3 regions of the Rhodococcus sp. NPDC059234 genome follow, and region 1 is predicted to be linked to each of the others. Evidence: riboswitches for the same ligand, from Rfam matches in the RefSeq annotation. Region 1 holds a riboswitch; each other region holds the start of a gene.

What was found. A riboswitch is a leader RNA that binds a small molecule or an ion and turns the genes downstream of it on or off. The one in region 1 is predicted to bind cobalamin.
Region 2: it holds a riboswitch for cobalamin, as region 1 does, so the genes downstream of both, ACFXGJ_RS22890 (CbtB domain-containing protein) here and ACFXGJ_RS12310 (magnesium chelatase subunit D family protein) in region 1, are expected to answer to the same signal.
Region 3: it holds a riboswitch for cobalamin, as region 1 does, so the genes downstream of both, metE (5-methyltetrahydropteroyltriglutamate--homocysteine S-methyltransferase) here and ACFXGJ_RS12310 (magnesium chelatase subunit D family protein) in region 1, are expected to answer to the same signal.

Annotation. Positions count from the first base shown of each region.
Region 1 is NZ_JBHZAH010000047.1:2,634-9,370, forward strand. It holds gene mqo (malate dehydrogenase (quinone)) at 1-1,519, shown strand, start outside; adenosylcobalamin (AdoCbl) riboswitch at 1,602-1,756, shown strand; gene ACFXGJ_RS12310 (magnesium chelatase subunit D family protein) at 1,783-3,723, shown strand; gene cobO (cob(I)yrinic acid a,c-diamide adenosyltransferase) at 3,755-4,375, shown strand; gene ACFXGJ_RS12320 (cobyrinate a,c-diamide synthase) at 4,402-5,793, shown strand; gene ACFXGJ_RS12325 (cobalamin biosynthesis protein) at 5,786-6,166, shown strand; gene cobA (uroporphyrinogen-III C-methyltransferase) at 6,191-6,737, shown strand, end outside.
Region 2 is NZ_JBHZAH010000162.1:64-6,800, reverse strand. It holds gene ACFXGJ_RS22905 (hypothetical protein) at 163-342, shown strand; gene ACFXGJ_RS22900 (DsbA family oxidoreductase) at 560-1,252, shown strand; gene ACFXGJ_RS22895 (CbtA family protein) at 1,334-2,176, opposite strand; gene ACFXGJ_RS22890 (CbtB domain-containing protein) at 2,167-2,361, opposite strand; cobalamin riboswitch at 2,386-2,515, opposite strand; gene ACFXGJ_RS22885 (alpha/beta hydrolase) at 2,559-3,602, opposite strand; gene ACFXGJ_RS22880 (antibiotic biosynthesis monooxygenase family protein) at 3,662-3,970, opposite strand; gene ACFXGJ_RS22875 (MarR family winged helix-turn-helix transcriptional regulator) at 4,011-4,400, opposite strand; gene ACFXGJ_RS22870 (MFS transporter) at 4,501-5,970, shown strand; gene ACFXGJ_RS22865 (alpha/beta fold hydrolase) at 6,020-6,737, shown strand, end outside.
Region 3 is NZ_JBHZAH010000135.1:1,764-8,500, reverse strand. It holds gene ACFXGJ_RS21460 (hypothetical protein) at 1-36, opposite strand, end outside; gene ACFXGJ_RS21455 (flavin monoamine oxidase family protein) at 114-1,484, opposite strand; gene metE (5-methyltetrahydropteroyltriglutamate--homocysteine S-methyltransferase) at 1,760-4,045, opposite strand; cobalamin riboswitch at 4,194-4,386, opposite strand; gene pgi (glucose-6-phosphate isomerase) at 4,537-6,186, shown strand; gene ACFXGJ_RS21440 (FAD:protein FMN transferase) at 6,193-6,737, opposite strand, start outside.

The sequences.
Region 1 (6,737 bases):
GTCAGACAACAACGCGGTACAGGCCAAGACCGATGTCGTGCTCGTCGGTGCGGGCATCATGAGCGCCACCCTCGGTGCTCTCCTTCGTGAGCTGCAGCCGGACTGGTCGATCAGCGTGTTCGAGCGGCTCGACGCCGCCGCCGCGGAGAGCAGCGACCCGTGGAACAACGCGGGCACCGGGCACTCGGCACTGTGCGAGCTCAACTACACCCCGGAGAACTCCGACGGCTCCGTCGACATCGCCAAAGCGATCAACGTCAACGAGCAGTTCCAGGTCTCGCGGCAGTTCTGGGCGCACGCGGTCGAGAAGGGCATCCTCACCGAGCCCCGCGAGTTCATCAACCCGATCCCGCACGTGAGCTTCGTGCACGGCGCGGACAACGTGAAGTACCTGCGGGCGCGTTACGACGCCCTCGCCGGCCACCCGCTGTTCGCCGGCATGGAGTACACCGAGCGCCCGGAGGAGTTCGCCCGCCGCCTGCCGCTGATGGCCAAGGGGCGCGACTTCTCCGACCCCGTCGCACTGAACTGGACCGACGGCGGCACCGACGTCGACTTCGGCGCGCTCACCAAGCAGCTGCTCGGCCACGTCGGCGCCTCCGGCGGTCTCGTGTATTTCGGCCACGAGGTCACCGACATCTCGAAGCAGTCCGACGGCACCTGGGACGTCAAGGTCCACAACCGTCGCACCGGCGCCCGCCGGAAGGTCAACGCGAAGTTCGTGTTCGTCGGCGCCGGCGGCGGCGCGCTGCACCTGCTGCAGAAGTCCGGCATCGCCGAGGCCAAGGGCTTCGGCGGGTTCCCGGTCAGCGGCGCGTTCCTGCGCTGCACCAACCCCGAACTGATCGCCCAGCACCGCGCGAAGGTGTACGGCAAGGCGGCCGTCGGTGCCCCGCCGATGTCGGTGCCGCACCTGGACACCCGCGTCATCGGCGGCAAGCCCGGACTTCTGTTCGGCCCCTACGCCGGCTGGTCGCCGAAGTTCCTCAAGGAGGGTCGGGTCACCGACCTGCCCGGTTCGGTCAAGCCGAACAACTTGCTGTCCATGCTCGGCGTCGGTGTCTCCGAGCTCGGCCTGGTGAAGTACCTGGTCAGTGAGCTGACGAAGTCGGAGGCCGGCCGCATCGAGACCCTGCGCGAGTTCGTCCCGCAGGCGCTCGGCAAGGACTGGGAGCTCATCACGGCCGGGCAGCGCGTCCAGGTGATCCGCCGGGCCAAGGGCAAGGGCGGTGTCCTCGAGTTCGGCACCGCGGTGGTCAGCGCCGCGGACGGCAGCATCGCCGGCCTGCTCGGCGCCTCGCCGGGCGCCTCGACCGCGGTCCCGGCAATGCTCGACGTGATGCAGCGTTGCTTCGGCGAGCAGTACAAGGCCTGGGAGCCGCAGCTCAAGCAGATGGTGCCCTCCCTCGGGGTCAAGCTCTCCGACAACGAGTCCCTCTTCCGCGAGGTGTGGGACTGGTCCAACCGGGTGCTGCAGCTCGAATCCGCGGACGCGGTCGCCACCGCGGCCGCCGTCTGACCCAGCACAGGTACCGAACCGCCGCCGTCATCGCGCCCACCGGGCGCGGTGGCGGCGGCCGTCGTTGCGCCCGATAGAGTCACCTCGAACAATGTCCCTGCCGCGGGGAAGTCCTGTGCAAGTCAGGCACGGTCCCGCCACTGTGACGGTCACCCGACCCGGTCGGGAGCCGGAGTCAGATCGCCGCGGTAGAGGATCGACTCCGACCCTCGGCGCGGACACCGGGGAGTGAAGGGAATTGCACCGTGGCACAGCTGAGTTCGATGACGCAGACCGGTCCGGAACCGGGATTCCCGTTCAGCGCGATCGTCGGCCAGGACCAGCTGCGGCTCGCGCTGACGCTGTGTGCGGTCCATCCCGGCATCGGTGGGGTGCTGGTGCGCGGCGAGAAGGGCACCGCCAAGTCCACCGTGGTCCGCGGCCTCGCCGCGCTGCTGCCGCCGGTGTCCGGCGACGACGGGGCACGGCCCGCGCGGCTGGTCGAACTGCCGGTCGGCGCCACCGAGGACCGCGTGGTCGGGTCGCTGGACCTGGAGAAGGTCCTGCGCGACGGCGAGCGGGCGTTCCAGCCGGGACTGCTGGCCGCCGCGCACGAGGGCGTGCTCTACGTCGACGAGGTGAACCTGCTGCACGACCACCTGGTCGACGTGCTGCTCGACGCCGCCGCGATGGGTCGCGTGCACATCGAGCGCGACGGCGTCTCGCACTCGCACCCGGCCCGGTTCGTGCTGGTCGGGACCATGAACCCCGAGGAGGGTGAACTGCGCCCGCAGCTGCTCGACCGGTTCGGGCTGGCCGTCGACGTCGCCGCCTCGCGCGAGGTGGACACCCGCATGCAGGTGGTGCGCCGCCGGCTCGACTTCGAGTCCGACCCCGCCGCCTTCGCCGCCCGGTACGCCGATCAGGACCTCGCCCTGGCCCAGCGGATCGCGGCCGCGCGCCGGGCCCTCGCCGGCATCGAGCTCAGCGACACCGAACTGCGCCGGATCGCGGCCCTGTGCGCCTCCTTCGACGTCGACGGCATGCGGGCCGACCTGGTGCTCGCCCGCACCGCCACCGCGCACGCCGCGTGGCGGGGCGCGACGGCCGTCACCGAGGAGGACGTCCGGGTGGCCGCCGAGCTGACCCTGCCGCACCGGCGTCGCCGTGACCCGTTCGACGAGCCGGGCCTGGACCCGCAGCAGCTCGACGACGCGATGCGCGACGCCGCAGAGCAGGCCGAACGCGACCCGGAACCGGACCCCGATCCGGACGGACCCGACGGCGGTGGCGCCCCGGAACCCGACGGGGGCGACGCCGGTGAGCCCTCCGCTGGGCCCGCCGACCCGGAAGGGTCGCCGGAGGAGCGAGAAGCGCCCGCGCCCGGGCGTGCGCCCGACCGGCCGGCCGCCGCGCCGTCGGCACAGTTCAAGACCCGACTGCTGACGATTCCCGGTGTCGGGGAGGGCGCGCCCGGTCGCCGGTCGCGGTCCCGCTCGCAGCAGGGCCGCGTGGTGCGCTCGACGGTGGAGCCCGGTCGCGGCCTGCACCTGGTCGGCACGCTCTTCGCCGCCGCCGAACACCAGGTCGCGCGGGGGCGCACCGAAGGGCCGATGGTGTTGGCGCCCACAGACATTCGTGGTGCGCTGCGTGAGGGCCGGGAGGGCAACCTGGTGGTGTTCGTGGTCGACGCGTCGGGTTCGATGGCGGCGCGTGACCGGCTCTCCGCCGTCACCGGCGCGGTGATCTCGCTGCTGCGCGACGCTTACCAGCGCCGGGACAAGGTCGCCGTGATCACCGTGCGGGGGACCGCGGCGGAACTGGTGCTGCCGCCGACCTCGTCGGTGGACGTGGCGGTGCGCCGACTGCGGTCGCTGCGCACCGGCGGCAGGACCCCGCTCGCGCAGGGCTTCCTCGAGGCCCGTCGGGTGGTGCTCCGCGAGAAGGTCCGGGACCCGCAGCGCCGCGCGATGGTCGTCGCGCTGACCGACGGACGGGCCACCGGCGGAACCGATCCGGTGCACCGCGCCCGGGTCGCCGCCGGCCTGCTCGCCGACGCGTCCGTGGCGTCGGTGGTCGTCGACTGCGAGTCCGGCATGGTCCGGCTCGGCCTGGCCCGCGAGCTCGCCAGCGCGATGCGCGGCGCGTACGTCCGGATCGACGAGCTGTCCGCGGAGCGGGTCGCGGGTGTGGTCCGGGCAGGCGCCGCGGCATTCGCGGCCTAGATCGTCAACGCGCCAGAGAAGGAGTTGCACTGTGCCCAAGGGAGTTCCGCTTCCCGAGTCCGTCCCCGACGACGGGTTGACCACCCGTCAGCGTCGCAACGCCCCGGTCCTCGCCGTGCACACCGGCGCCGGAAAGGGGAAGTCGACGGCCGCGTTCGGAATGGCGTTGCGCGCCTGGAACCAGGGCTTCGACATCGGGGTGTTCCAGTTCGTCAAGTCCGCCAAGTGGAAGGTCGGCGAGGAGTCGGCGTTCCGCGCGCTCGGTGAGCTGCACGAGTCGACCGGAGTCGGCGGACCCGTGCAGTGGCACAAGATGGGCGAGGGCTGGTCCTGGACCCGCAAGAAGGGCGAGGACGAGGATCACGCGCGGGTCGCCCTGGACGGGTGGCGCGAGGTGGCCCGCCGAATCGCCAACGAGGAACACAAGTTCTACGTGCTCGACGAGTTCACCTACCCGCTCAAGTGGGGCTGGGTCGACGTCGACGAGGTGGTGCAGACCCTGCGCGAGCGGCCCGGCAACCAGCACGTGGTGATCACCGGTCGCGACGCCCCGCAGGCCCTGATCGAGGCCGCCGACCTCGTCACCGAGATGACCAAGGTCAAGCACCCGATGGACGCCGGACGCAAGGGGCAGCGGGGCATCGAGTGGTGATGGAGCCGAGCGGAGCGACGAGGAATGTGACAGGGGGGTCGGTTCCCGCCGTAGTCATCGCGGCGCCCGCCTCGGGTAGCGGAAAGACCACGGTCGCAACGGGTCTCATCGGCGCGCTGAGGGCGGCGGGTGACCGCGTGGCGCCGTTCAAGGTCGGGCCGGACTACATCGACCCCGGCTACCACGGCCTCGCCGCCGGCCGCGTCGGCCGCAACCTCGACCCCGTCCTGGTCGGCGCCGACCGGATCGGGCCACTGTTCCGACACGGCTCCGCCGGCTGCGACATCGCCGTCGTCGAGGGCGTGATGGGCCTGTTCGACGGCAAGATCGCGGACCCCGCGCCCGAGGGCGCCGCGGAGGGCTCCACCGCCCAGGTCGCGGGCCTGCTCGGGGCCCCGGTGGTGCTCGTCGTCGACGCCCGGGGCCACAGCCAGTCCCTCGCCGCGGTCCTGCACGGATTCGCCACCTTCGACTCCGGTGTCCGCATCGGCGGGGTGATCCTCAACCGGGTCGGCAGCGCCCGGCACGAGCAGGTGCTGCGCCAGGCCTGCGACCGGGTCGGCGTCCCGGTGCTCGGTGTGGTCCCGCGGCTCGCGGAACTGGCCGTCCCGTCGCGGCATCTCGGCCTGATCACCGCCGTCGAACACGGCGGCGCGGCGACCGCCGCGGTGGACTCGATGACCGAGCTGATCGCCACCCACGTCGACCTGGGTGCGGTGCGCTCGCTGGCCCGCTCGGCGGTGACCGCGCCCGCCTGGGACCCGAGTGCCGAGGTGGGCGAGCCGGTCCCGGGCGGCCCGGTGGTCGCGGTCGCGGGCGGAGCGGCCTTCACGTTCGGCTACGCCGAGCACCGCGAACTGCTCGAGGCCGCGGGTGCGCGGGTGCACGTGTTCGATCCGGCCGTCGACCAGCTGCCGGAGGGCGTCGCGGCGCTGGTGCTGCCGGGCGGCTTCCCCGAGGAGCACGCCGCGGACCTGGCCGCGAACACCCCCCTGCTGACCACGGTGCGCGAGCTCGCGCGGCGCGGGATGCCGATTCACGCGGAATGCGCGGGCCTGCTGTACCTCTCGCGGCGGCTGGACGGACACCCGATGGCGGGGGTGATCGGCGTGGACGCATCCTTCGGCAGCGCCCTGACCCTCGGCTACCGGGAGGCGGTCGCGCTGGGGGAGTCGGTGTTGTTCGAGCCCGGCCAGCGGGTGGTCGGCCACGAGTTCCACCGCACCAGCCTCGCGGCCACCGCGGTGGACGGCTGGTCGCCCGCCTGGGGATGGCGAGCGGCGGGCGCCTCGGCGCGCGAGGGGTTCGCCGGCGGCGGAGTGCACGCGTCGTACCTGCACACGCATCCCGCGGGCAGTCCGTCGTCGGTTCGACGCTTCGTCGGTGCGGCAAGGGAATTCGAGGTGCACAGTGGATAGCCCGGGACACGGCGACCTGGTGGTCGGCATCGGCCTGCGGGACGGCGTCGGTCCGGACGCGGTGCTGGACGCGATCAGTGCCGTCGTCGACGATCCGGCGGATCTGCACGCACTGGCGACACTCGAACGCAAGGCGACCGAGTCGTCCGTCGCGATCGCGGCCGCCGAGCTCGGCGTGCCGGTGCTCGGCTTCACCGCCGACGAACTCGCGGCGGTCGAGGTGCCGACGCCGTCCGGTCGGGTCGCCGCGGAGGTCGGCACCCCGAGCGTGGCCGAGGCCGCCGCGGTGCTCGGCGCGGGCGGCGGCGACCTGCTGGTGCGCAAGCGCGCCCGCAATGGCGTGACCGTCGCGCTCGCCCGTACTGTTTGGTAGTCCGAAGACCTGAAGGAGAGCGCAGTGCCAGCAGCGGCCGGAGACGAGACGAACTACCTCGTCGGCCTGAACCTGACCGACCGCCGGGTAGTCGTGGTGGGCGGCGGGACCGTCGCCCAGCGTCGCCTCGGCCTGCTCGTCGCGTCCGGGGCGAAGGTGCACGTGATCGCCCGCACCGTGACGCCCGCGGTCGAGGCGATGGTGTCCGGCGGCCAGATCACCGCCGAACTGCGCGACTACCTCGACGGCGACCTCGACGGCGCCTGGTACGCCATCGCCTGCACCGACGAGCCGGCCACGAACGCGGCCGTCGTCGCGGAGGCCGAGCGCAACCGGATCTTCTGCGTGCGCGCCGACAGTGCCCGCCAGGGCACCGCCGTCACACCGGCCAGCGCATCCTTCGACGGGCTCGAGGTCGGCGTGCTCGCCGGCGGCCAGCACCGTCGCTCGGCCGCGGTGCGGACCGCGATCGTCGAGGCGCTGCAGTCCGGCACCCTCACCGACGAGGAGCCGCACGCCCCCGGCGTCGCGCTCGTCGGCGGCGGTCCCGGTGACCCCGATCTGATCACCG
Region 2 (6,737 bases), on a different contig from region 1:
CCTCGCCAACGGGCGAATCTCCCTATATCATGGCTTTGCCGCGCCGATGCAACTGCCCGCCAGTTCCGGCGCGGATCCCCCATGAAGACAGCTGCGAAGGCGCAGGTCGAGAATGTCGGCGCCGTGATTCGGGACTGTCGATCGAAGTAAGGATTCACCGCTGTGACCAAGCCCACCGCTTCGCCTGCCCGTCGCCTCGCCGTCAAGATCGCCCTGACCGGACTGTTTGCCGCGCTGCCCCTCGGCCTTGCTGCCGGCCCGGCGCTCGCCGCCGGCACGCACGCGGGCAGCTGCAACATCGACGGAAACGTCAAGTGGGTGAAGGACTGCCCCAACGACTAGGGTCCGGTCCGGCGCCGTCCGCCGCAATTGAGGTGGATGGCATTGCATTGCAAGAACTTTCATATCTTCCGCGGTGCGCGCGCGGCCATCTGCCGACCCTCGGATGCGGTGTGACGCAGACGGGTCGGGAACACCACGCCGATGGTGGACGTTTCAACCAGTTGTGAGCACTGAACCAGCCGCAGCCCCGTCCGCCGCCACCGAACCCGCCGTCCTGATGGAGGTGTGGTCCGACATCGCCTGCCCGTGGTGCTACATCGGCAAGCGCCGATTCGAGGACGCGCTCGCGTCATTCGAGCATCGCGACCGGGTCGAGGTGGTGTGGCGGTCCTACCAGCTCGCGCCGGACACCCCGGTGGGTGCGCGGGTCGGTGAGCTCGAGGCTCTCGTCCGGCAGAAGGGTATGCCCGCCGAGCAGGTCAGGCAGATGTTCGCCCACGTCGCGTCGACCGCGGCCGCGGATGGCCTGACGATGGATTTCGACACCGTGATCGCCGCGAACACCTTCGATGCGCATCGATTGGTGCACCTCGCGGGCGATCGCGGGCACGACGTGATGGCGGCGCTGTTCCGCGCGCACTTCAGTGAGGGCCGGGTCGTCGACGACCGCGACGAGCTGGTGGCCATCGCCGCCGAGGTCGGGCTGGACGCCGAGGAGGTGCGTGCCGCGCTCGCAGGCGACACCGCGGCCGACCGGGTGCGGTCCGACATCGCCGAGGCCCGCGCGCTCGGCATCACCGGTGTCCCGTTCTTCGCCGCGAACCGGGCCATCGGGGTTTCCGGTGCGCAGCCGGTCGAGGTGTTCACCCAGCTGCTCGAGCAGGCCTACGCGCAGTCCGGCGGCATCGTCACCCTCGACGGCGAGGGGGCTGACGGCGCGGCGTGCGCGGACGGCTCCTGCGCCGTCTGACCCCCCAACGAGACCTCCCCGATGTCACATCGGTTCGCGTCAGGCGAACCACTGTGACATCGGGGAGGCTGGGGGAAGTGGTCAGCGGGCGTCGGCGAGCGAGTTCCGCTGCCCCGACGGCCGGTTGGCGCGCTCGGTGAGGAAGGCGAAGCCGAGTCCCAGTGCGAGCCACAGCGTCGCCTGGATGGCCAGCGAGGAGACTCGGAACTCCCACAACAACGTGGCGGGGAAGTCGCTGCCGACTTCGTTGATACCCGGCAGTGCCACGTAGCCGATCGCCACGACCACCAGGAACACCAGCAGCGGCACCGCGATGCGCACGGTCAGGAACTGGTGCGCCGAGACGATCCTCGCCGCGTAGGCCGCGAGCCCGACCGCGAGCAGTCCGAGCAGCACCGAGGCGAGCCAGAGCCAGGTGCGCTTGTCGATGGTGTCCGGGTCGCCGACCGCGGGCGGGTTGGCCGGGTACTTGAAGAACGGCACCGCCTCGATCGCGAGCCAGCCGAGGCCGGCGAGGCACAGGCCCAGGACCGGCCCGGACAGGTTGCTCACCCGTCGCGCGTAGTGGGCTACGACGGCGAAGATCGCGCCCAGCGCGAGTCCGGCGAGCGTGGTGGCCAGGAACAGCCCGAACCGCTGACCGTCGCGGCTGACCAGCGCGTCGTCGCCGTGCGAGTGGCCCGACGACTCGGTGGCGGGCTGATCCGGATGCTCGGTCGCGTCGGTGTGCGCGGACGCGGCGTCGTGCTCGTGCGGCGTCGCCGAATGCTCGGCCGGAGCGGATGCGGACTCCTCGATCGCGATGGCCGCGTCGATGTGCGGTTCGCCGATCACGAACGCGACGGCACCGGCCAGCAGGCCGGCGACGAGGCCGGCCAGCAGGCCGCGGATGAGGAGTTTCGTGAAGGCGTCGGTCAGTGGCACGGCAGGCCCAGCAGGTGGCGACCGTCGTGCATCAGCTCGTGCATGTACATGCCGCCGCGCGAGACCGCACCCTGGTCGAAGCCGACCAGGTACAGGGTCAGCATCGCGAGCATGACCACGCCCGCGATGATCATCGCAATGCCGATGGAATCGGTTGCCTTGCTGGGGGTGTGAACGAGTGTCATGGTTCCTCCTGGGATTGCGCGTCCCTCAAAAGTCCAGGCGATGGCCACGGTGTCTGGCTGTCGAGACGGTGCCTCGATCACAGTGGCGCGACCGCTCCGGACTTTCGCCGGATTCCCGTCAGCCATCGCTATTACCAGCGCACTCTCGCATTGACCCGGCGGTGGTGTCAATCGATGCCGTGCCGGCGGGGAACCGGCTACGGGGTGGAGACGGCCCTCCGCAGCGCGGCCGCGGCCCGTCCCATCGCCTCGGGCCCCGAACGCCCCACCCCCACCATGTTCGCGAAGGAGTGGATCAGACCGGGCTCGCGGACGTGTTGCACCGCCACTCCTGCCTGGCGGAGCTTCTCGGCGTAGTCGTCGCCTTCGTCGCGCAGCGGGTCGAACCCGGCCGTCACGACATAGGTGGGCGGCAGACCTGTCAGGTCGCCGTAGATCGGGGACAGCAGCGGGTCGGTCAGGTCCACCCCGGCGGGCGGGTAGCTCGCCTCGGTGAGGTCCGTGAATCGTTTGTTCAGGAAGAACCCCGTCGCGAAGGTCGTCCGGCTGGGCCGCTTCACGGCGAAATCCACCGCGGGATAGATCAGCAACTGGAAGACCGGCGGCGCCCCGACCTGCGCGCGGGTGGCGCGCTGGGCGAGCACCGCGGCGAGATTGCCGCCCGCGCTGTCGCCGCCGACGGCGATGCGGTCCGGGTCGATGCCCAGGCCCGTCGCGTTGGCGGTGACGAACGAGTACGCCGCCTCGACGTCGTCGACGGCAGCGGGGAAGGGCGACTCGGGGGCGAGCCGGTAGTTGACGGCGACCACCCGGACTCCCGCCCGCTCGGCGAGGAAACGGCACATCGCGTCGTGGGATTCGAGGTCGCCGTAGATGAATCCGCCGCCGTGGATGAAGAACAGGGCCGGCGACACCGCGGCCAGATTGCGCGGGGTGTAGAAGCGCAGCCGGAGCGGGCCGCCCGGACCGTCGATGTCGAGGTCGGTGACCGCGCCGATCGGCAGGTCGCCGCCGACCGCCTTCGCGGCGTCGACCAGCGCGCGTCGTCCGCCTGGGATCGGTCGTTCCTCGATGGCTGCGCCTTCGATCTTGCGCAGCGTGAGGACGAGCTGCATCTCGGGATCGAGGATGTTGCCCTCGATCTCCACCGGCCGCCCTGCGAGGCGGCGGACGATGCCGGAGGGCAGCGACAGCAGCGCCTGCAGGGTGTGCCGTTTCGCGGAGTCGACTACCGCGGTCATACGAGTGAATCTACCGGCCCGACCGGCGGCCGACCGGGGTTCTCGGGGCTCGGGCGCCCTTAGGCCTTGGCGGCCACGTCGAGCACGACCTCGAACTCGAGCAGCGAGGCGCCGGTGGAGACGGGCTTGCGCGCCTCACCGGCGTGGGCGGCGCGGGCGTCGCCGTCACGCCAGGCTGCGAAGGCCTCCTCGGACTCCCACTGGGTGACCACGAAATAGCGGGTCTCGCCGCCGGTCGGGCGCAACAGCTGGAAGCCCAGGAATCCGGGGGAGTTCTCGACGGTGCCCGCGCGCTGCGCGAACCGCTTCTCGAGTTCGGGGCCGGCGCCCTCGGGCACCTCGATTGCATTGATCTTCACGACTGCCATGGCCGCGAGCGTACTCCCGACGCCTCGCGGGCAGGTGTGCTCAGTCGGCGTCGGCAGGCTCGCCGAGATGCTCGGCGAGCACCGTCAGCTGGATCCCGGCGGCGTCCGCATGCACCGCGCGCCCGGCGTCCGTGACGTCGACGAACACCCCGCGCCGGTCGGCTTCGCACAGCGAGCGCGCGACCAGCCCGGCCTTCTCCAGCCGGGCGACGCTGCGCGAGAGCGCGCTCGGGCTCAGGTACATGTCGGCGGCCAGTTCCTGCATGCGCGGGTGCTTGCAGGTGACGGACATCAGGCGGTCGAGCGTCTCGAAGTCGCTCATGCTCAGCCCGTGAGCGCTCTGCATCCGCCGGTCGAGTTCGCAGGCGATGCCGTTGTACCGGGTCAGCAGGGTGCGCCAGGTGTCGCGCAGCTCCGCGGGTGACGTCATGGCCGCATCCTAGTTCGCCTCCCGAGTCGGTGCAAGGAAAATAAATGCAAACAGAATTAGTGCTTGCGCATTGATTGCATGTGCATCTAATGTCTCCCACGTGACCATCACCGAATCCATCCCGAACCTGACCACGACAACGGATTCGCCGGGGGCCCAACGAGGTTGGACCGGCCGGCTCTGGGGGATCCTCGCGGTGCTGTGCGTCGTGATGTTCCTCGACGGGCTCGACGTCTCCATGGTTGGCGTCGCGCTGCCGTCCATCGGCACCGAACTCGGCCTCGACACCACCTCGCTGCAATGGATCATCAACGGCTACGTGCTCGGCTTCGGTGGTCTGCTGCTGCTCGGTGGTCGAACGGCCGACCTGCTCGGCAGGCGCAACGTCTTCCTGGTGGCGCTGGGGGTCTTCGCCCTCGCCTCACTGGTCGGCGGGCTCGTCGACGACGGCACCCTCCTCATCGTGACCCGCTTCGTGAAGGGCCTCGCCGCGGCCTTCACCGCGCCGACCGCGATGTCCATCCTGACCACCACCTTCAAGGAGGGGCCGGACCGCAACCGCGCGCTGTCGATCTTCTCCGTCTTCGGCGCCAGCGGCTACTCCTCCGGGCTGATCCTGGGCGGACTGCTCACCAGCGCCGGGTGGCGGTGGACGTTCCTGATGCCGGTGCCGTTCGCGGTCGCCGCCCTCGCCGCGGCCGTCGTCCTCATCCCGCGGGACCGGCCGGCCGACACCGGCGGGCACGACCTCGCGGGCGCGGTCACCCTGGTCGCGGGCATGATGCTCGCCGTCTACACGGTCGTCTCCGCGCCCGCGCGTGGTTGGGCGGACCCGCTCACGCTCGGACTCTTCGCCCTCGCGGCCGCGTTGCTGACCTCGTTCGTGTTGGTGGAGAGGCGAATTGCGCATCCGCTGGTCCGGCTGAGCATCCTGCGGGTCGGCGCGATCGTGCGTGCCAACCTGAGCATCATCGCGCTGTTCGGTTCCTACCTGAGCTTCCAGTTCATGATGACGATCTTCCTGCAGTCGGGGCTCGGCTGGTCGCCGCTGAAGATGGCGATGGCGCTGCTCCCCGCGGGCCTGATCGTCGCGGTCGTCTCGCCGTTCGTCGGCCGCCTCGTGGACCGGTTCGGGACGGCGCGGATGATCGTCGCCGCGATCGGCTCGCTCAGCGCGGGTTACCTGTGGTTCCTGTTCGTCGGCAGTGACCAGCCCACGTATGTCGTCGCGATCGTGCCGAGCGTGATCCTGCTCGGGTTCGGCTTCGCCTTCGGCTTCACCTCGATCATGGCGCAGGCCACCGCGGGCGTGGACGACTCCGAGCAGGGCCTGGCCTCCGGCCTCGTGCAGACCTCGATGCAGGTCGGCGCGGCCCTGGTCCTGGCGCTGACCACCGCGCTCGTCACCGGCGGCTCGCACGCGGCGGGCGAAGCCACCGCGAGCTTCGACCAGTTCCGTCCCGGACTGGTGCTCGTCACCGGGGTGGCGCTGGTCGGGCTCGCGATCACCGTGTCCCCGCTGCTGCGGCGGCGCCGTTACACGGCGGTGCCGGTGCTCGATCGGGGCTGACACCACCAGGGACGTCGAAGCGGCAAGGCACCGGGTTAACCTCGGTGCCGTGCTGCATGACGAGGGTGGGACCGGTCGGCCGATTCTGTTGCTCCACGGACTGATGGGTAGCGCCAGGACCTGGCGCAGGCACGTGCCGTGGCTGCGCGAGCACGGGCACGTCTACACCTTCGACGCGGCCGGGCACGGCAGGCCCGCGCCCGCCGAGCTGACCACCGAGGCGTTCGTCGCGGACCTCGCCGCGGCGGTCGCTCCGATCGCCGAACCGATGGTGGTGATCGGACATTCGATGGGTGGGTTGCACGCGTGGTGCTTCGCCGCCGCGCACCCGGATCGCGTCACCGCGCTGGTGGTCGAGGACATGGCGCCCGACTTCCAGGGCCGCACCGCGCGCGACTGGGCCGAGATGATCGGGTCCTGGCCGACGCCCTTCCGGGACCGCGAGCACATGGTCGATTTCTTCGGACCCGTTGCGGCTCAGTACTTCATGGACTCGTTCGAGGAGCGACCCGACGGCTTCCACCTGCACGGCGAGGTGCCGGTGTGGCGGGACATCTCCGAGGAGTGGGGAACCCGCGACTTCTGGACGCAGTGGTCGGCGGTGCGGGCGCCGGCGCTGCTGCTCGAGGGCGAGTTCACCATCACCCCCGCCGGGCAGATGCGCCGGATGGCCGAGACGCCACGCGACGCGGCGACGAGCTACGTGCTGGTGGCCGGCGCCGGGCACCTGGTGCACGACGACCGGCCGGCCGAGTACCGGGCCGCGG
Region 3 (6,737 bases), on a different contig from region 1:
GCGCATCCGCGCGGTCGCCGCCTGCCGTGTGCTCACGGGCAGAGACTACAAGGTTCTACTACGACCGTTAGTACCCGGACGGAGCGTTCACACAGAAAACTGTCGGAAGGTGCTCAGGCCGGGAACAGACCGTCGTGCTCGGTCACCTCACGCGCGGCTCGTTCACCGGAGCGGACGGCCCCGTCGACCCAACCGCACATCACCGGTGAACTCTCGGTGCCGGCCCAGTGGATGCGCCCGCAGGGCTCGCGGAGTGCGTGGCCGAACTCCGTCAGCACCCCGGTCGGTGCGTGACTGAGCATGGCGCCGCCGGAATACCGTTCGGCGCTCCAGTTCTGCTCGACGTAGTCGACTGGGGACGCGGCCCTGTGGCCGAATCGCGCGGCGAGCTCACCGAGCACGGACCTGCGGCGCTCGGCCTCGCCGAGCCGTCCCAGGTCCCGGGCGATCGGCCCCTCGACGATGACGCACATGACTCCCGGCGTGGCCGCGTTCGTGCCGGCGTCGATCGTGATGGTGGCCGCGGAGCCCGGCGCCGCGGACTGGCCGGACAGCCCGTCGGCGCGCCAGAACGGTTCGTCGTACACGGCCGCGATCTTGAAGATCGCCCCACTCGGCATCCGCTGATGCAGGAAGGATCGGTCGACGGGCAGCATCGGCTCGTACCGGATCTGGCTCGCGATCGCGAGGGGCACCGCGACGATCACGCGCCGGGCACGAACCGACATGTTCTCGGATCGGATGCTCACCCCACCCGCGTCCTGGTCGATGCGGCGCACCGGCTGCGACAGGTACACCGAGTCGCCGATCTCGGCCGCCATCGGGCGATAGACCGCGCCCATTCCCCCCACCGGCCGCGCGTCCTCCGCCGCGTCCTTGACCCCGAGGACGAAGCTGGGCCCGCCCCCGGATGCCATCTGGTAGAGGACGAACAGCATGGACACCTCGGACGCGGCGGAGGTGTAGCAGCCGGCGATCGCCGTCTCGAGCAGCTCGTGCGCCGGAGTGGACAGGACGTTGTCGTCGAGCCACTTGGCGAGGCTGATCTTGTCCCAGTCGGCGGCCTTCTTCGCCTGCCAGGGCGCGTCGAGGGGGATCGTCTTGCACATCGACCCGAGCTCGAGGAACACCGCGCCGAGGTTCGCCGCGGCCCACGGGCTCATCGTGAGCGGGATGGTTCCCTCGTAGCGGTACTGCTTGCCGCCGACGACCATCATGGCCTCGCCGTCGGTGTACTGCTTGTAGCTCGGCACGCCGAACTCGTCCATCAACGCGTAGATCCGGTCCTGGCCGGGGCCGATCCAGGCGCCGCCGCGGTCGATCCACGACCCGTCGTCGCGCACCTCCGTGAAGGTGCGCCCGCCGAGGCGGTCACGAGCCTCGAGCAGCGCCACCGAATGGCCCGACTGGGTGAGCCGCAGCGCCGCGGTCAGGCCCGCGAAACCCGCGCCCACGACGCAGTAGTCGACGTCGACATCAGCCATGAGAGTCACCCCGAGTCCGACGAGCCCACGCGCGAACTCCACCACCGGACTTCGTCGCATGCGCAGAACCTGCCGGGCGGCGGGGTCGACAAACGCCTCGCATTCATGCGTACCCGCGACGGCCGGCCGGGTCAAGGGCCCGTCCGCGCCAGAGCCGCGACAGCACCGATCCGACTCTGTGGCTGGATGTTTCACGTGAACCGCGACGCAATCCCCGGCCGCCGTACGACGCATCCACCCTCGACACCGGCCGAGGGCGGATGCGCCGGCCGCCACTACAGTTCGGACCGCACCACTTCCGCCGCCGCAACGAGGTTGCGCAGCGAGGACTCGACCTCGGCGATGCCACGGGTCTTGAGGCCGCAGTCCGGGTTCACCCAGAGCCGCTGCGCCGGAACGGCCTTCAGCGCCTCGCGCAGGGACTCGGCGATCTCCTCGATCGCGGGCACCCGCGGAGAGTGGATGTCGTAGACGCCGGGACCGATGCCGAGGTCGAAACCGACGGCGTCGAGGTCGTCGAGAACCTCCATGTGTGAGCGCGCTGCCTCGATCGACGTGACGTCGGCGTCCAGGCCGACGATCGCGTCGATGATCTCGCCGAATTCGGAGTAGCACAGGTGGGTGTGCACCTGCGTGGAATCCGCGACGCCGGAACTGGCGAGGCGGAACGCCGCGACCGACCAGTCGAGATAGACACGCTGGTCGGCGGCGCGCAGGGGCAGCAGCTCCCGCAGCGCAGGCTCGTCGATCTGCACGATCGCCGCCCCGGCGGCCTCCAGGTCGACAGCCTCGTCCCGGATCGCGAGCCCGACCTGACGGGCGGTCTCGGCCAGCGGAATGTCGTCGCGGACGAACGACCACGCCAGGATCGTCACCGGCCCTGTCAACATTCCCTTGACGGGCTTGTCCGTCAGGGACTGCGCGTAGACGGTCCAGTCCACCGTCATCGGCCGGGGCCGGGAGACGTCGCCGAACAGGATCGGCGGGCGCACGCACCGCGAACCGTAGGACTGCACCCAGCCGAACTCGGTCGCCGCGAACCCGTCGAGCTGTTCGGCGAAGTACTGGACCATGTCGTTGCGTTCCGGCTCGCCGTGCACCAGCACGTCCAAACCGAGCTTCTCCTGCAGGACAACCACATCCGCGATCTCTGCGCGCATCCGCGCGACGTACTCCTCGTGATCGATCGCACCGGAGCGCAGTGCGGCACGCGCAACTCGGATCCGGGAGGTCTGCGGGTACGACCCGATGGTCGTGGTCGGCAACAGCGGCAGCTCGAGTCGCTGTTCCTGGAGTCCACGGCGGGTCGCGGCGGGCCCGCGATCTGCGGCGACCGCCGCGAGCCTGTCCCGCACGCCTCGGTTGTGCAGCCGCGGATCGCACCGCCGGCCCGCGGCCGCCGACGCCGAGGCCGCCAGTGCGTCGGCGACGAGCGCCCGGCCCGCGGTGAGTGCCACCGACAGCGCGACCACCTCCCCGACCTTCTCCGCCCCGAACGCCAGCCAGGACCGCAACGCCGGGTCCAGCCGTTCCTCGGGCGCGAGGTCGTACGGCACATGCAACAACGAGCAGGAGGTGGACACGGCCACCGCGCCCGCGGCGCCGTTCAGGGACTCGAGCGTGGCGAGCGCGCGCTCGAGGTCGGCGCGCCAGACGTTGCGTCCGTCCACCACGCCGGCGACCACCAGCTTGTCCGCCAGCGCTGGGGCGGCGGCCAGCAGGTCGGCGGCCGATCCCGCCACCAGATCCACCGCGAGCGCCTCGATGCCGGTGCTCGCCAGCGCCGGCAGCGCAGGGCCGAGATCGCCGAAGTACGACGCGACCAGGATCGCCGGGCGCCCGGACAGCGCCGACAACTGCTCGTAGACCCGACGCGCGATCTCGATCTCGTCCGGCGTCCGATCCGCGACCAGCGCCGGCTCGTCGAGCTGCACCCACGTCGCGCCCGTTTCGGCGAGTCGGCGCAGCAGGTCCGCATAGAGCGGGACCAGCTCGTCGACGCGGTCGAGCAGAACACCCGCCCCGTCGACAGGCTTGGACAGCAGCAGGAAGGTGATCGGGCCGAGAACCACCGGACGCGCTGCGATCCCTAGTGCGAGAGCCTCTTCCAGCTCGCCCACCACCTTCGACGGGTCGAGGGCGAAGTCGACGTCGGGTCCGATCTCCGGCACGAGGTAGTGGTAGTTGGTGTCGAACCACTTGGTCATCTCCAGCGGTAGCACCTCACCGGTTCCGCGGGCTGCGGCGAAGTACCGCTCGAGCTCGTCACCGGCGTCGCGCACCCGCGACGGCAACGCGCCGAGCATCACCGCGGTGTCGAGGACGTGGTCGTAGAACGAGAAGGTGTTGACCGGGATCGAGTCCAGACCGGCGTCGCGGAGTTCCGCCCAGGTCCGGGCGCGCAACTCGCGCGCGACCGCCTCGAGGCCGGCCCGGTCGACCCGCCCGGCCCAGTAGTCCTCGACGGCACGTTTGAGTTCGCGGCGCGGGCCGATGCGGGGCGAACCCAGCACCGTCGACGAGAATCGGATGGCCTGCGGATCAGGTGTTGCAGTGGTCACGAAAGTGCTCCATGGCGTGCGTAGGTGTGGCTGCCACCGGAGGACGGGTACACCTGACGAGGCCCCGGGTCCCCCGCACGAGGGACGCCACGCACTGCCACGCTCAGGCCCACACGCCCAGTCCACGAGGCGGCAAACCGCCGGGCACGGCGTACCCGGCGCAGGCGGCAGGTCTTCGGACTCACGGGCACCGGGTTCTCACCCGACCTACTGGCCGTCGCTTCCCAGGCTGGTGCCCAGTGCTGATGACGGCGGTCGTTCCTGCATACCGCTGCGGGACAGTCCCGGATTCTCACCGGGTTCCCTCTTCGCCCCTCGGACACGCCGAGAAGCTTCGACGCCGCGCCCGACCTTCGGGACTCCTCACGGGCAGGCGCGGCGAACCAACTGCATCCACCAGACTAGCCGTTACGCTTCCTGGTTCGATTCAGCGTTCTCGAGGGCTGGAAGTAGACCCCCGCACCCGATCCGTGACCACTAATGTCGAGTGCATGAGTCTCGACATCTCCGCGACATCGGCCTGGCAGAAGTTGCGCGCGCACCACGATCAGGTCGCCGACCGGCACCTTCGTGAATTCTTCGCCGAAGACCCGGAGCGTGGACGAGAACTCACCGTCACCGCGGGTGACCTGTACATCGACTACAGCAAGCACCGGGTCGACCGCGAGACGCTGCGACTGCTGGTCGAACTGGCCCGCACCGCGGGGGTGGAGGAGCGCCGCGACGCGATGATGCGGGGCGAGCACATCAACTCCTCCGAGGACCGCGCCGTGCTCCACACCGCGTTGCGCCTGCCGGCGGACGCCACGCTGACCGTGGACGGCCAGAACGTCGTCGCCGACGTGCACGAGGTACTCGCCCGGATGGGAGCGTTCACCGACCGCCTCCGGTCCGGCGACTGGCGGGGAGCGACCGGCGAACGGATCGCCACCGTAGTCAACATCGGGATCGGTGGATCCGACCTCGGCCCGGTGATGGCGTACCGGGCGCTGCGGCACTACGCAGACGCCGGCATCGCGGCGCGGTTCGTCTCCAACATCGACCCGGCCGACCTGGTGAGCAAGCTGGCCGGGCTCGACCCGGCGACCACCCTCTTCGTCGTCGCGTCGAAGACGTTCTCGACCCTCGAAACACTCACCAACGCGACCGCAGCGCGGCGCTGGCTCACCGCCGCGCTGGGCGAGGACGCCGTCGCCAAGCACTTCGTCGCCGTGTCCACCCACGCGCAGCGGGTGGCCGACTTCGGGATCGACACCGACAACATGTTCGGCTTCTGGGACTGGGTCGGCGGGCGGTACTCGGTGGACTCCGCGATCGGACTGTCGGTGATGGCGGTGATCGGCAAGGAGGCGTTCGCGGAGTTCCTCGCCGGTTTCCACACCATCGACCGGCACTTCGCCGAGACGCCGCTCGAACGCAACGCGCCCGCCCTGCTCGGCCTGATCGGCGTCTGGTACTCGAGCTTCTTCGACGCGGATTCGCGTGCGGTGCTGCCCTATTCGAACGACCTCGGCCGGTTCGCGGCGTACCTGCAGCAGCTGACCATGGAGTCGAACGGCAAGTCGGTGCGATGCGACGGATCCCCGGTGAGCTCACCGACCGGCGAGATCTTCTGGGGCGAGCCCGGCACCAACGGCCAACACGCCTTCTACCAACTGCTGCACCAGGGCACCCGACTGGCGCCGGCCGACTTCATCGGATTCGCCGAGCCCACCGACGACCTGCCGACCGTCGACGGCACCGGCAGCATGCACGACATCCTCATGAGCAACCTGTTCGCGCAGACCAAGGTGCTGGCCTTCGGCAAGACCGCCGAGGAGATCGCGGCCGAGGGCACCGAGCCGGAACTGGTGCCGCACAAGGTGATGCCCGGAAACCGGCCGTCGACGACCATCCTCGCGCCGAAGATCACCCCGTCGGTGCTCGGCCAGCTGATCGCACTCTACGAGCATCAGGTCTTCGTCGAGGGCGTGGTGTTCGGCATCGACTCCTTCGACCAGTGGGGCGTCGAACTCGGCAAGGTGCAGGCCCTCGAACTCGAACCGGTGCTCACCGATGCCAGAGCACCTGCCCGACAGGATGATTCGTCGACCGACACGCTGGTGCGCTGGTACCGGAGCCGGCGCGGCCGGGCGGTCTGAGACCGCTCACGCGACGTGCCCGTGGGGGCACAGATTCAGCCACGCGTCGGTCGTGCGCACGCTCCCACGGCGATAGGCGACCCGGGCCGCCAGGTCGTTCTCGGTGAGCCACCGCAGCGCGGCGACGCCGCGAGCGAGCGCGGCCGTCGCGGCGGCGTAGGCCCACAGTCCGTCCTCGGCGATCACGGTCACCGTGTCGACCCCACCGTCCGCCGCGTCCCCGGTCGGCGCGGTGGCGCGGGCCGATGCCATCGTCCGGCCGGACACCACCTCCACCTGTTCCCCGCCCCCGTACGGGTACCCGCCGAGCCCGACCTGCCAGCCTCCGATCGGGCAGTGCCCGGAGGTCGCGACGATGTCGTCGACGCGGACCATCACGCCGCATTCGAGGTTGTCGGCGGCGACCCGGGCCACCCGGTGCGCGGTGCCCGCCTTGGCGGTCCCGGTGATGTCGAGAAACACCCCGAACGGCGCGAACACGGTGTCCCCGTCCAGTCGCACGTCCGTGAACTCCGGCGTGGGGTGGGAGGTCGGGACCAGGCCGGCCTCCA